DNA from 2 places in the Oceanobacillus sp. FSL W7-1293 genome. Region 1 is predicted to be linked to the other one. Evidence: predicted binding sites of a transcription regulator. Region 1 holds the regulator's gene; the other holds the start of a gene.

Evidence for each region. The regulator Rex, encoded in region 1, represses fermentation and respiration genes when NADH is low (regulators of the CRP and FNR family bind a similar motif). The targets are predictions, from matches to a motif close to TTGTGAAATATTTCACAA.
Region 2: a site for Rex is predicted at 6,316-6,333, ahead of qoxA (cytochrome aa3 quinol oxidase subunit II). Genes of this name have one in related genera too.

The regions. Positions count from the first base shown of each region.
Region 1 is NZ_CP150212.1:1,206,672-1,214,286, reverse strand. Features, by position in the region: gene groL (chaperonin GroEL) at 1-423, opposite strand, end outside; gene groES (co-chaperone GroES) at 485-766, opposite strand; gene MKY65_RS06065 (type II CAAX endopeptidase family protein) at 1,084-1,788, shown strand; gene MKY65_RS06060 (DUF4305 domain-containing protein) at 1,790-1,984, shown strand; gene MKY65_RS06055 (redox-sensing transcriptional repressor Rex) at 2,104-2,739, opposite strand; gene MKY65_RS06050 (ABC-F family ATP-binding cassette domain-containing protein) at 3,095-5,029, shown strand; gene MKY65_RS06045 (CBS domain-containing protein) at 5,146-6,306, shown strand; gene MKY65_RS06040 (FtsW/RodA/SpoVE family cell cycle protein) at 6,404-7,576, opposite strand.
Region 2 is NZ_CP150212.1:3,412,143-3,419,757, reverse strand. Features, by position in the region: gene MKY65_RS16740 (ZIP family metal transporter) at 1-530, opposite strand, end outside; gene MKY65_RS16735 (hypothetical protein) at 767-997, shown strand; gene MKY65_RS16730 (processed acidic surface protein) at 1,102-1,875, opposite strand; gene MKY65_RS16725 (hypothetical protein) at 2,090-2,317, shown strand; gene qoxD (cytochrome aa3 quinol oxidase subunit IV) at 2,377-2,664, opposite strand; gene qoxC (cytochrome aa3 quinol oxidase subunit III) at 2,666-3,268, opposite strand; gene qoxB (cytochrome aa3 quinol oxidase subunit I) at 3,268-5,217, opposite strand; gene qoxA (cytochrome aa3 quinol oxidase subunit II) at 5,289-6,176, opposite strand; gene MKY65_RS16700 (EAL-associated domain-containing protein) at 6,706-7,615, shown strand, end outside.

The DNA of each region.
Region 1 (7,615 bases):
TTCTTTGCTTTCGATTGGCTGAGAAATGCCTTTTAATTCTTGCACTGCCAGCTCAACTGCTTTTTCGATACCGCGGCGGATGCCAACTGGATTTGCACCAGAAGTTACGTTTTTAAGTCCTTCACGAATCATTGCTTGAGCAAGTACAGTTGCTGTAGTTGTACCGTCACCTGCAACGTCATTTGTTTTAGATGCTACTTCGGATACAAGCTGCGCACCCATGTTTTCAAATGCATCTTCTAATTCGATTTCTTTTGCAATGGTTACGCCATCATTTGTAATTAATGGAGAACCAAATTTTTTATCTAGAACCACGTTGCGGCCTTTTGGTCCTAAGGTTACTTTTACTGCATCTGCTAAGGTGTCCACACCACGCAGCATTGCGCGTCGTGCGTCTTCACTAAATTTAATGTCTTTAGCCATGTTAATCTTCCTCCTTCAAATTGATTCACGGTTTCATTAAAGATTCATCGTATATTTTTGATTAGCCTACAATCGCTAAAACATCATTTTCACGAAGAATTAAGTATTCTGTACCTTCATATTTCACTTCGGTACCAGCAAATTTAGAGAAAATAATGCGGTCTCCTTCAGAAACTTCCAGTGCCACTTTTTTCCCATCTTCCACACGTCCAGATCCTACTGCAACTACTTCACCTTCTTGCGGTTTTTCCTTTGCAGAGTCTGGAAGTACGATTCCGCTTGCTGTTGTTTCTTCTTGTTCAACAAGTTTGATAACAACACGATCTCCTAATGGTTTAATCATGTAGAATTGCCTCCTTAATCCCAAATAATTTTATTTTTTATTAGCACTCTATACACTTGAGTGCTAACTCCAATTATTATAATAATTAATTCTTAGAAAAAATGCAAGCAGGATGATGAGGAATTTTTAGAAAAACTTGTATTCGTTTACTTTTTGAAGATAACTTCTACTTTTCACTTTCTGCTTTCCTATTTTAACCCCTGTTTATTTTCTTTTTCAATGTTTCATGCATGATTTGATGTACTTTTGATTATAATTTTCAGTAACAGTTGTGTTAGAATATATCCTATGGCGATAATAGTTGAAGGAGCGTTTTTATGACTCGAAGATATACATATGTCATTCTCACATATATCATTATGCAATTTTCTGTTTTACTTATGGCACCGCTGATTACATCCATATTTGGTTTGAATCTTGCGCTTGCCAGTATTTATTGGTCTGTCTTTAGTTTCACTATTGGCCTTGTTATTGTTCTCTGGCTCTTAAAGCCTGATATGCAGGTCCGGACTCATCCCGATGCTGTCGGGGTCGGCGGTATTATTGTCTGGTCTGTTCTAGGGATTATTATGGCGCTTCTTTCACAGGGGCTGGCTGCCACCATTGAGATGGAGCTATTTGGAATCGATCCCGGTTCAGAGAATACCCAAGGCATTATGAATATGGCACGGGCTGTGCCAATTTTTATTGTTCTTCCGGCAATTTTGGCACCTATATTAGAAGAAATCATTTTCCGGAAAATTATATTTGGTTCGCTGTATAAAAAAATGAACTTTTTCTTTGCGGCTTTAATTTCTTCCCTTATTTTTGCCGTGATTCATACAGATTTTCTGCATATACTAGTATATGCTGCGATGGGCTTTGTTTTTGCATTCCTTTATGTACAAACAAAACGAATTCTTGTACCTATCATTGTACATGCCGGGATGAACACCCTTGTCGTGCTGGCTCAACTTTCCTTAGATCCAGAAGAAATTCAAAAACAGCTTGACCAATTACAACTCATATTCTTTGGAGGTTAACATGCATCAGCCTTATTTAGTAAAAGCCATTCTTTATGTTTTATTCGGTGTTTTATTTATTTATGTCGGGGTTCTCAGCAAGGGAGAATCCGTCTGGGATACAGTCCCCCTTATATTCGCCGGATTTGCAGCTTTAACCTTCTATGCCGGCTTCCGGATGCTGCGATTCTATTTTAAAGTAAAGAATAAAAAATAAAAAACTAGCTCTTAGGCAGGAAGCTTCTTAAATTTAGAAGTTCTGTAAAGAGCTAGTTTTTTGTAATTAGAAAAGTAGAAGATTGGTTAAGAAAACACTATGGAGCTTCTGTGCATCCCCTACTCCTCTTCTAAGGAATAATGCTTCAAAAAGTATACAAGTGATTGCAATTCTACTGTTAAATCAATGTGATGAACGCGAATATAGTTTGGAACGGTAATACGTGCCGGCGTGAAATTAAGAATACCTTTAATACCGAGCTCCACAAGGCGGTTCGCAGCGGCATCTGCTTCTTCTGCAGGTATTGTTAAAATAGCAACTTCAATTCCGCTTATTTTATCCTCTAATTCATTCACATGATAAACGGGAACACCGCCAACTTCCGTGCCTACCTTGGATTCATCCGTATCGAATGCCATCGTGATACGAATATTATTGTTCTTTAAAAAGTTATAATGCAAAAATGCAGTTCCCAGGTTTCCAACACCAATTAAAGCAACATTCGTTATCTCATGCTGGTCCAGTGTACTTTTAAAGAACCCTAATAAATACTCCACATTATATCCGTATCCTTTTTTCCCAAGCGCACCAAAATAGGAAAAGTCTCTGCGGATGGTGGCAGAATCTACTTTAACTGCCTCACTTAACTCTTTGGAAGATACGCGCATCTTCCCTTGCTGATATAAATTATTTAAAAATCGATAATATAAAGGCAAACGCTTAGCTGTTGCCTGCGGAATTTTATTTTGTTCCATTTGAAACGGCCTCTCTTCAGTTACTAAGTATAGGAAAACTTACATGTTAACCTATTTCATATCCCCTCTAAGGATATTGCTATATTTTAAATTGTAAGCCTTCTTTATTTTGTAAATAACGCATTTATTCAATAGTACACACTCTATTATATAATTTTAACAGAAATACAGCCAACATAGCGAACTTTATTATAATTTTATTGTAGCTTCTATTTGGATACGTTACACTGATAGAAGGTATACTTTCCTTTTACAGGATGGTTCAAGAAGACAGGATAAGCAATAACATGCTCGTCACCTTATTTTCATGTGCTTTTTGAACAGCTTTTTTTACGAGTCAGAAAGGATGGCAACGATGATTTTAATGCAACTAAATGGAATCTCTAAATCCTTTGGAGCAGAAGAGATTCTCGCTAATATAAAAATGGAAATAAAAGATAATGAACGGATTGCAATAGTCGGCCGGAATGGAGCCGGAAAGTCAACACTTCTCAAAATCATGGCAGGAGAAATGCCTTATGACGGCGGTGAGATATTCCAGCCGAAAGACCTGACATTCGGCTACCTCTCACAGCATATGACGTTAGAGTCCGGAAAAACCATCTGGCAAGAGATGCTGGATGTATTTTCGCCTCTGCTTGCCATGGAGAAAAAATTACGTGAACTGGAAGCACAGATGGCAGACGCCTCCAATATGGAAGCATCTGATTATCAACAGCTGCTCGAGAGATATGATACGCTTCAAAATGAATATCAATCGAATGGCGGATATACGTATCAAGCGGAAATAAAATCTGTGCTCACTGGGTTGTCCTTTGGTGATTATGATTACGATACATTGATTACCGATTTAAGCGGCGGACAGAAAACAAGACTGGCTCTCGGGAAGCTTCTACTGCAAAAACCGCAGCTGCTTATTCTCGATGAACCGACGAACCACTTAGATATTGACACACTTACATGGCTCGAAGGCTATTTAGTAAGCTATCCAGGTGCTATCATTATTGTTTCCCATGACCGCTACTTTTTAGACAAAACTGTATCAATTGTTTATGAAATTTCCAGACACCATTCTAAAAAGTTCTACGGAACATACAGTAACTACTTAGCTCAAAAAGCGCTTGATTATGAGCAGGAGAAAAAAGAATTTGAAAAACAGCAGACAGAAATCAAACGGATGGAAGATTTTATTCAGCGTAATTTAGCACGCGCTTCTACGACGAAACGTGCCCAGAGCAGACGTAAAAAACTTGAAAAAATAGAACGTCTTGATCATCCTGCCGGGGATGAATCCTCCGCATCTATTTCTTTCCAGGTGAACCGTCAGAGCGGAAATGATGTATTAAAAATAAAAGATTTAACGTTTCAATATCCTGATACGGATCAGCCGATTTTTAAAAACATCACGCTACATGCTAACCGGGGCGACCGTATCGCATTGGTAGGCCCAAACGGTGTCGGCAAAACCACCTTATTAAAAAATATTGTCGGCAAGTATCTGGCAAATCAAGGCGAAATCCAGCTCGGGACAAATGTTCAAATCGGCTACTACGACCAGGAACAGGCAAACCTTCACTCAAATAAAACTGTTCTGCAGGAGCTGTGGGATGATTATCCATTAATCAATGAGAAAGATATTCGTACAATCCTCGGGAATTTTCTATTCTCTGGCGAGGATGTCTTAAAACCTGTATCTGCCTTAAGCGGCGGTGAAAAATCAAGGCTTGCTCTGGCAAAATTAAAAATGCAAAAAGCAAATTTACTAATCCTTGATGAGCCGACCAACCATTTGGACATCGACAGCAAAGAAGTATTAGAAAGTGCTTTAATTGATTTTCCGGGAACAATTCTTTTTGTTTCCCATGACCGTTATTTTATTAATCGAATTGCGGACCAAGTTGCTGAAATGCAAGCAAGCAGTGTAAAAATATATCTGGGCGACTATGATTATTATTTAGAGAAAAAAGCAGAGGAAGAGGAACGGCGGCTGTTGCAGCTGCAAAATCAGCAGAAGGAAATAGAAGAGCCGGCAGCTTCAGCAAAAAAACGCAGCTTCCAGGAAGAAAAACAGCGGCAGCGCGAGGAGCGCAAACGCAAGCGGCGGATTGAAGAGCTGGAGACAAGCATTGAACAGCAGGAGGAAGCTATTGCTGCCATCGAACTGGAGATGACCAAGCCAGACGTCTTTGATGATCATAAAAAGACAATGGAACTGACCGATAAATTATCGGCTTTAAAAGAAGAGTTGGATCATTTCATGGAGGAATGGGCAGAATTAGAAGAGAATTAAGCAATTGATATAATTTTCAGATTGTTGTATACTGAAAACAGGCAGAGTTAATGCCTGTTTTTTACTTAAAATTAAACAGTAAACTATCCAATTTGATAAACGGAGGTTGTTATCCCGTGGCGATACCCATCGTTACTTTTTTAGTTTTCATTCTTGCCAGTTTGATGTACTATGCTATCAAAGAAACAATGCTGTCTCAATCGACCGCAGCAGAAGTACGTTCCCATTCCTTTCTTCGTTTCCTTCGCTTTGCCGTGATATTTATCGGCCTTTTCAGCAGTGTATGGCTTACTGCGGCTGTCACTCTTCCGCTTGGTCAGGCTCTCTTTCATTCGGGTTTACCTTTTCCACAAAATCTAAATGAGTTTATGTTTCTATTTGGCTCCAGTCTGCTTTTATTTGGCTTGTGGGTCAGCTTAGGATATCTTTTGCCTAAATGGCTGGCAAATCATCATTCTCAGCTTATTGCACAAGGATTATCCCGGCTGATGCCGTATCCCTTCAAGAAAAAAATGAATGATAAAACCATACAATCGGAAAATCGTCATGTAGCTCAAAATATTATCGAATTCAGCGGCAGGGATGTAGGAGAAATTGCAACACATCGTACGGATTTAACCGTTCTGCAAATAGATGCAACCATGGAAGAAGTATTTGCTGCTGTGCAAGAAACCGAATTTACAAGAATTCCAGTTTATGATGAAGATATTGACCAAATCGCTGGGATATTACATGTAAAAGATTTCTTTCGAAGTCTGAAATCAGGTGGATCTCCTGCTTTCTTTTCTCTTCATCATATTATTCGCCCTGCTGTATATGTCAGAATAAATCAAGAAATGGATGAAGTTTTTAAGGATATGAGGGAAAGAGATTACAGCATCGCCATGGTTCTCGATGAATTTGGAGGAACATTTGGGTTAATTACTTTGGAAGATATTATCAGAGACATAACGAAAGACTTATTAGGAGAACAGAAGCCAATGGCAACAGAGTCAAAGGACATCCTGCCGCTTTCCGGTAATCGTTATCTGATTAACGGGGCGGTCAGCCTGTTTATATTAGAGGGAACACTTGGAATCACTTTTCCAATCGATACACCGCATCAGACGTTGGACAGCTTTTTATCGGAATTAATGAAACAGCAGCCTGACAATCCAAACACGATACACTATAAGCATCTATTATTTACTGTACATTCTGCAAAGGACAATCCTATTGAATCTGTGGTTGTTACAGTATATGAAGAGGATTTGATGGGACAGCAATTTACCGGCTGATTTTATATAAAATAGAAAGAAGTGCTTGGAATACCATATCCAAGCACTTCTTTCTATTTTAATTACATGTTCAAATTTTGTTCCTGATGCCATCCTTTTATTTAAATAAATAGTCGTTCTGTATCGTTTCTTCCACAGCAACGCGATAAACGACCGCCATACCCAGCATGGTCGACATCACCGAGCTTCCTCCGTAACTTATCAGAAGCAAAGGAATCCCGGTAACTGGCATGATTCCTACTGTCATACCAATGTTTTGAAAGACGTGAACAAGCATCAAGCTCAAAAACCCAAAGCAGAAATAAGCGCCAAATGGCGAGTGCTTATAAATATTTAAGCCGAGCGTTACCAGTTTATATAAAAGCATAAAATAAAGTAGAACAACAAAAGCGCTGCCGACAAAACCAAAACTTTCTCCAATAACAGAGAAGATAAAATCAGTCTGGGCTTCCGGATAATTTACTTCCACGCTTCCTATTCCCTTACCAAATAATTGCCCTGACCCGAGCGCCATATGTGAGCGTTCAAAGTGATAATTAGCATCTGCTGACTGCTGTGAGGGATCAAACCAAGTCATCACACGATCAATTTGATAGGGCGCTACTCCAATTGTCTCTTCCGCAAATTCCGGAAATTCAATGATAACGAATAAAGCACTGGCTATAACAGCAACTCCTACAATAATTAGAGAAAAGATGATTCTCCAATTAATCCCGGATAAAATAATCAGCATGCCGGCAATAAATAAATACACCATGGCTGTACCAAAGTCCGGCTGCAGCATAATTAAAAACACCGGGATGGCTATATACAGCAATAATTTACCAAGAAGCTGTATATCTGTCTTTAACGTACTTACTTCAAATTTTTCCTTATGCCTGCTGACGACTGCCGATAAAAATAGTATAGTTGATATTTTAACAAACTCTGCCGGCTGCAACGTCAATCCTGGTATAAAGGTATACCAGCTTTTCGCACCGTTTATTTCTCTCGCAATAAAGTCAGGACTGATAGGGATAAGCGCCAGCAGGACAATCCCACCTATATAAATATAGAGACTTGTTTTATACAACTGCTCTAAGTCTAAAAATTGAATAGCAGCAATCATACCGACTCCAATTGCGTAAAAGAGCATTTGCCGTATCAGAAAGTTTGTACTATATTGTTCCAGCTGCTGTGCATTGTACACGGCCAGAAAGCTTATTATTGCGAAAGCAATCAATAATAAGATTAAATCGGTTTGAAAATAATAATTTTGTTTTTTATTCATCGGATTCCCACCAAATTTCTCCTGTCGCTACCCTTGATT
Region 2 (7,615 bases), 2.2 Mb from region 1:
ACGGCAACACCTTCCGGGAAGTTTTGAATTCCAATCCCGATGGCTAGTGTAATTGCTCCGGCCAAGGCAGCTTCCGTACTGTGATTTGCCAATGCGCCAAAAGCAATCCCGACTGCCAGACCTTCTGGAATATTATGAATCGTGATAGCGAGCACAAGCAAGGTGCTGCGTTTTCTTTTATCAGCTGCAAGCCCCTCAGCCTGTTTCTTTTCTGCGTTAGGATGAAGGTGGGGGAGGATTTTATCAATAATCCATAAAAACCCGCCTCCCAATAAGAAACCGACTAACGCGGGGAACCAGGGGCCAACAGCATTATCTGTTGATGCTTCAATAGATGGTCCGAGCAATGACCAGTAGCTGGCTGCTATCATAACCCCTCCGGCAAAGCCTAACATACTATCTAACAGCTTTTGATGTACTGTTTTCGTTGCAAAAACAATCGCCGCCCCTAGTGCAGTCATCCCCCACGTGAAAATGGTTGCTGCCAATGCTTGCATAACAGGACTAAGATTTTGAAAAAACTCTAACATTATATATCCCTTCTTTTTTTCAATCAATTATAATTTAACATATACCAACTTAATCACTTTATCATTAAAATAAGAAAAGATGAAATAATTTTCACTTTTAAAGAGAAAATACACATCTGAAAAAATGTGTCTCCCCTTTGTTATTGGTTTTACTTAATTATTCCACACCTTAAATGAATTTCATAAGTATAATAAGTTTTAGAAAATGAAAGAATTATAAGGTTGGTGAGATAAAGATGTATGTCATTAGTCTGTTAGGAATGAGCAAAGTGATTCAAGCCCCTATATATAAAATTTGGGAATGGCTGGATGTTTTTAAAGGATATATACCAACAAAAACGATGGACCAAATAACGTATTTTGAAATTGAGGCAATAGATGTGTTGATATTTATAAAAGAGAAATTGGAAGAAGAGTATGATTTAATGGAAATTAGAGAACTGCTAGGTAAAAAAAGCTTTGCATAATGTCGTTCAAATAAAGAAGGGAAAGCATTTGTCGATAAGAAAAAAATAGAGGAAAGAAAATCAGAGGATGCCTCATCATTTTCTTTCCTCTATACCATTAAGTGTTATTGAAAATCCAATATCGTCTCGAAAAACATCACGGAAATCATCGCATAAATATCAACAATGGGCTCACCTGTTAAAAGGGGAGTATTGAACATATCGGCAGTGAAATCTGCATTTTCCCCCCAAACATCATCTTCCTCCCACAGATCATCATCTTCCCATCCATCTTCATCTGAGGCGGAGCTATCTTCTGTTGCATAGTATTCTGCTGCGTATTCAACGTCCAAAAGAGAGGTATAATTATTGATGCTGTCCTCATAGGTATTGAAAAGTTCTTCTAATTCTTCAATTGAGCTAAAACCGTAAGCTGCAGCAATCGATTCTAAATGCTCGTCAGTAATTTCTTCTTCCTCTAAGGAAGCAAATGAATCCTCTGATTCGCCTGAATCTTCATTTAAAAGGAAATCTATGAAAACATCAGTGGTTTCCATAAACATAAATATTTCACTATCTAAAACTTCTTCATCCTCTAAAAGCAGTCCTTCTTCACGAAACAGCGTATCTAACTCTTCATAGGTTAAATCATACGTATCAAGAAGTTCCTCCAATCCTTCTTCATTCAAGGGTGTACCAAGCTCGGAAACTTCTGCAAAATCAGCTAAGCTCCAATCGTACTCCGCCAGGTAATCTTCATAATCCTCCACTTCCCAGCCAATGGATTCAATAAATTCTTCCACCTCAGAATCATCTGCTTCCAATGCAAAAGCATGGGAAGGTAAAAGGCCAATCATAAGTATCAGTGCAAAACAAATAGATAATAATTTCTTTCTCATCTTCATACCTCCTATGTATATCGTATGACTTTTGAAACATCATCTTTAAGTATAAAGTGTTTTCAGATGAAATTCCATGAATATAGGATTGTCTTCAGGAAAATAAATCAAAAGTCACGGGTCAAGGGAGAAATCGCTTGTTCAATAAATTGACACAAACTTATTGACAAATTATTGAACGAAAGGCATAATATAATTAAAGGAGATGAGATAGATGAAAATCAATAAAAAATTATTAAAAGGCTTGTCTCTAGTTTGTGGGACATTAATTACAATTGGTGCGATTATGTTTATATACGGTTATATTGTAAGCGCTACACCTATTGTGACAGCAATAGGCATCGGCTTGGCAGAAGGGGCGACATTTATCTTTATTATGGGATTGTTCCTTGTTGCTGTAGAAGAGAATTTTCATGGGAAGAAGCATAAACAACAATCATAGGTAATGAAAAGAGAAAAAAGCTCAAGCAGTTTATGAACTGCTTGAGCTTTTTAGATGCTTTAAATCATATATCCCCATATCATTGCAAGCAATGAACCAAGGATGGTTAAGATAGCAACTGCTACACCATAAATTGTGTGGAGGTAAATACCGCCTTTATCTTCACTTTCTCCGGCGTGCATAAATACAACGAGCTGCACTCCTGCTTGAATAAATGCTGTAACAATCAGAATGGTTAATCCCATTGCAAAAGACATGTCAAAGAAATAGACACTTAATGCAACAACAGTCAGGAGTAGTGAAAAGATATATCCGTTAACCTGTTTTAGTGGAAAAAGTTCTTTCATGTTACATCATTCCCTTCAAGTAAATAAAGCTGAAAATAAAGATCCACATAACGTCAAGGAAGTGCCAGTAAAGAGAGAATATAAATGATTTATTCGCTGTCCGCGCATTTAAACCGCCGCGCAGAACTTGAACAATAATCATAATTCCCCAGAACAGCCCGAAGGTTACGTGAGCTCCATGTGTTCCGAGCGTTGTTAATAGGGTAGCAGTAAAACCGCTTGTCTGCAATGTTGCTCCAATATGGTAAAAATGAATAAATTCATATATTTCTACGCTAAGGAATCCTGCACCTAACAGGAGCGTAACTACCATAAAGCCAATCATTGCCTTCACACGACCAATACGCATCGCATGAACTGCTAATCCAATTGTAAAACTACTTGTCAGTAAAAGGAATGTCTCAATCAAAACCGGCGGTAATTCAAAAATCTCTGCGCCAGCCGGACCGCTGCCAACGCCACGGTCTACATAAACAAAATATGATGTAAACAGCGTGGCAAACAGCATAATTTCCGCACTTAGGAAAATCCAGAATCCCAAAATATTCATTTTATTGGTTTCGGTGCTATATTCAAGAGGTAGATTTTGAGAATCAAGTTTCATTATTTAGCACCTCCGAATTTGTTTTCTGTTTCTTCAATTTCTTCTTTATGAATATGATGTCCGTCGTCTTTTTCAAATGAACGGTAAATCAGACAGCCGATAATTCCAAGGAAGGCGATAATGACTCCAACCCATACATGGAAGACAAAGAAAAAGCCAAATACAAAGAAGAAACCTGCAAGAATAATCGACCAGCCGCTGTTATTCGGCATATGAATGTCTTTAATTTCCCCTTTAAATAAGTCATGTCCATTCTTTTTATAATCCCAGAACGCTTCTTCAGAATCCACATTTGGTGTGATAGCGAAGTTGTATTCTGGAACCGGATTATGCGTAGCCCATTCAAGAGAACGTGCATTCCAAGGATCGTCACCGACATTTCTTGGTGCATAACGGAAGCTGTAATAAACGTTATAAACAATTATTACAAACCCGACTGCTAACAGCAGCGCTCCAAAGAAGGATACCATGCTTAAAGGTCCGAAGCCGGATGCTTCTGAATAAGTGTACATTCTGCGTGCCTGTCCGTTTAACCCGGTAATATACATCGGGAAGAAGGATAAACAGAAGCCAATAACAATATTCCAGAATGCCCATTTGCCAATACGCTCATTCAGCATGAAACCGAACATTTTTGGCCAGTAATAAATGAGACCGGCAATCATCGCAAATACCACACCAGGGATGATTACATTATGGAAGTGAGCTACTAGGAACATCGTGTTGTGATATTGATAGTCTGCACTTGCCATTGCAAGCATGACACCAGTTACCCCGCCAATCGTAAACAGCGGAATAAATGCCACGGAATACATCATTGGGGTCGTAAATCGTATTTTACCTCGCCACATCGTCAGAAGCCAGTTGAATATCTTAATTCCCGTCGGTACGGCGATTGCCATGGTTGTAATCGAGAAGATACTGTTGGCAACAGCTCCTTGTCCCATCGTAAAGAAGTGATGGACCCATACCATAAAGGATAGCAAGGAAATAATAACCATGGACGCAACCATTGATTTATAGCCATATAAATTACGCTGTGAGAATGTAGCGATAATTTGCGAGTAAATCCCGAATGCAGGAAGCACCAGAATATATACCTCAGGGTGTCCCCAGACCCAGAACAGGTTCGCCCACATCATATCCATACCGCCGTCTCCAGTTGTAAAGAAGTTGGTAAAGAATTGACGGTCTAACGTTCCCATTAATAAAGCAATTGTCAGTACAGGGAATGCAAACACAATAATAAGGTTTGTGATTAATGCAGACCAGGTAAACATCGGCATTTTCATCAATTTCATGCCAGGCGCACGCATTTTCATGATCGTGGCGATAAAGTTAATCCCTGTCATCAATGTTCCGATACCGGAAATTTGCAGTGCCCAGTTATAGTAGTTTACCCCAACATGTTCACTGAATTCTGTTCCTGCCAGCGGATAATAGTTTGTCCATCCGGCATCCGGTGAACCTCCGACAACAAAGGAAACGTTAAACAGCATTGCTCCGGCAAAATATAACCAGAAGCTGAGCGCGTTCAAGCGCGGAAAGGCAACGTCTCTTGCCCCGATTTGCAGCGGGACAACGAAGTTCATCATACCGATAATAAATGCCATTGCCATGAAGAAAATCATAACAACACCGTGTGTCGTGAAAACCTCGTTATAGTGCTGTGCGTCTAAGAAGCTGTTATCTGGAACAGCTGTCTGCAGACGCATCATAACAGCATCTGCTCCACCTCTGAAAAGCATAAGCAATGCTGAAATGATATACATAATACCAATTCGTTTGTGATCAACCGTTGTTAACCAATTATTCCAAAGATATCCCCATTTTTTGAAATAGGTAACACCAAAAACAATCGCAATACTTACAAGTCCAATCGCAACGATGGATGCATAAAGCATTGGATCATCATGGGGCGGAATAGAAAATCTATCTAAAAAATCCATTATGTCGAAACTCCTTTCTAGAGCTCAGAAATTTTCAAGCACCTCAAACATGAGTGCTGTTGTAAAGCTGATTAATGATGATGATGTCCGCCATCTTCATCTGAATCAGATGGTCCATGATTATGCGGACTGTTCTCTCCCTCAGGTGCAGGTTTGAATTCCTGATGTGTACCAGTGAAAGTCATTTGTCCTAAATGTCCAGGCTCTAATAATTCTTCAAATTCTTCCTCGGTCAGCGGGTCCGCAGTATTATGAATATCTTCTACCCAGGAATCGAATTCACTTGGAGGCATTGCTGTAACAGCAAATTCATTTTCTGCAAAACCTTCTCCATTAAAGTTAGAGTTTCTTCCCATATATTCTCCAGGCTCATCTGCAACAACGTTCAGATAGTTTGTCATATCTGCCATCGCATATTTCTGTCCTGCCAATTGAGGAATCCAGAAACTTGAAATCGTTCCATGAGAATATAAACGGAATTCAACGTTTTGATTTGTTGGAATGAAAACATAATTCACTGTTTCAATGTCCTGTTCCGGATAACTGAAATGCCATTTCCAGTTAGAAGAGGATGCATAAATAACGAGCGGCTCGTCTTCAGCATAGCCTTCTGGAGGGCTCTCCACTTGATGTGTCGAAATGGTAGAAACCACGGATAAAAAGGCAACAATTAAAATTGGAACAGCGACAATAATTCCTTCTACATATTTATTACCCTCAATATGAGGCGGCTCGTAGTCAGGATCTTGTTTTGACGCTCTATATTTAAATAAAATAACTGCCAGCATTACTAAGACAACAATTACAATGAATGACATTGTAAAAATCGATATCCAAATCACAGTTGCAGTTGTATCTGCTTGAGGACCTTTTGGATCAAGTACAAGTAATGGTTCACAGCCTGCCAGAAAAGCAGCAATGCCTGTTAATAAGGCTAAGTAGGTCCACTTTAACTTCATGTTGATACCCCTTCCTTTGATGTTTAATAAGATGGATTACTATGATTAAAAGGTTGTTCACAAAATGAACACACAATTAACTTAGTATTGGTTTATAGCAGAGATAATATTAATACTGATATAAGGAAATTACAAGAGATTGAAAAACACTTCACAAAATGTTCATGAAAACTTCTACATCTTTTTGAATTTTGTCGGTAAATGTCGAAAAAGACTTGACAATATTAACAAATGGTAGTAATAGGGCTTTTAACATTAAATTGAAAATTTTGTACAATATAAAGTGAAACTTCCTTTAGTGAGGGCTTTTCGACGCAGAATGGTTCTTCGATGTGGAGAGTAATCGCACCTCCAGTTTCAGTCAGTTATACTGCGATAAACTAACTTTATGCAGGTATATATCTGAAAATAAATTTAAGAAGAGCTTCTGAATAAGGTTATTAGTTATATTTTGTTATTATAATAGGAAAATGTAAATCAAATAAGCGTAAAGTGGAATATGCTATAATGAAATGAAGGGGGAGTCAGCATGGATCCATTAGATATATTGATAGATTTAGAACAATTACTTCCTTATTATAAACCGATTGTCCGGGCAGATAAGCAGCTGGTAAGCGGTTATGAAGTAATTGCTTACTACTTAGATGAAAATAATAAAGAGCAGCGTTTAGATTGGCTCTTCGATGATACCTCCATTCCAGATGAATTCCGGCTGGAGGTAAACAAATATATCCATCAAAAAGCAATTGAGAAAAAATTACAAGAACATTTTACAGGACACCTCACTTTATACTATGATGCAGAATTATTGGTACGTGATAATGGAGAAGTATTTATTGATTTACTGCATGATCATCAGGAAAAAGGATTACATCTGAATGAAATCATTCTCGAAATCAAGGATACATGTCTGCCAAATAATACAGATCAACTGGGCCATATCATTAAATACTTAAAAACACTGGGAGTAAAGATCAGTATTGAATTAGCAGACGCAAATGGCAGTCTGAATCAATTAGCCGTTCTGCATCCTTCCTTTATTAAAGTAGATACATCATTTTTAAAGGATGATCTGCTCCCGCATCTGTATAAGGATGTTTATTTTGGCGTGTCGATGTTATCCAGAAAAATAGGTGCTTCTTTGTTATTTAAAGGCATCCGCTCTTATAAACAATTGAATTTTGCATGGCAAAGCGGCGGTGAATATTATCAGGGCAGCTATCTGACTTATCCGCAGCAGGATTTTATTGAGGAAGATGCATGTAAAAATAAATTAACGGAGTATTTTAGAGAATTTGTAACCTATGAACAAAAGAAAGCGAAGGCACAATTTGAATTATTAGACTCCGTTTATGCAATAATTGACCGTCTTCTTTCCCAGACGAAACAAACAAACGACGACAGCTGGCTGCTGAAGCTTGCTGAGGGCTGTGAAGATT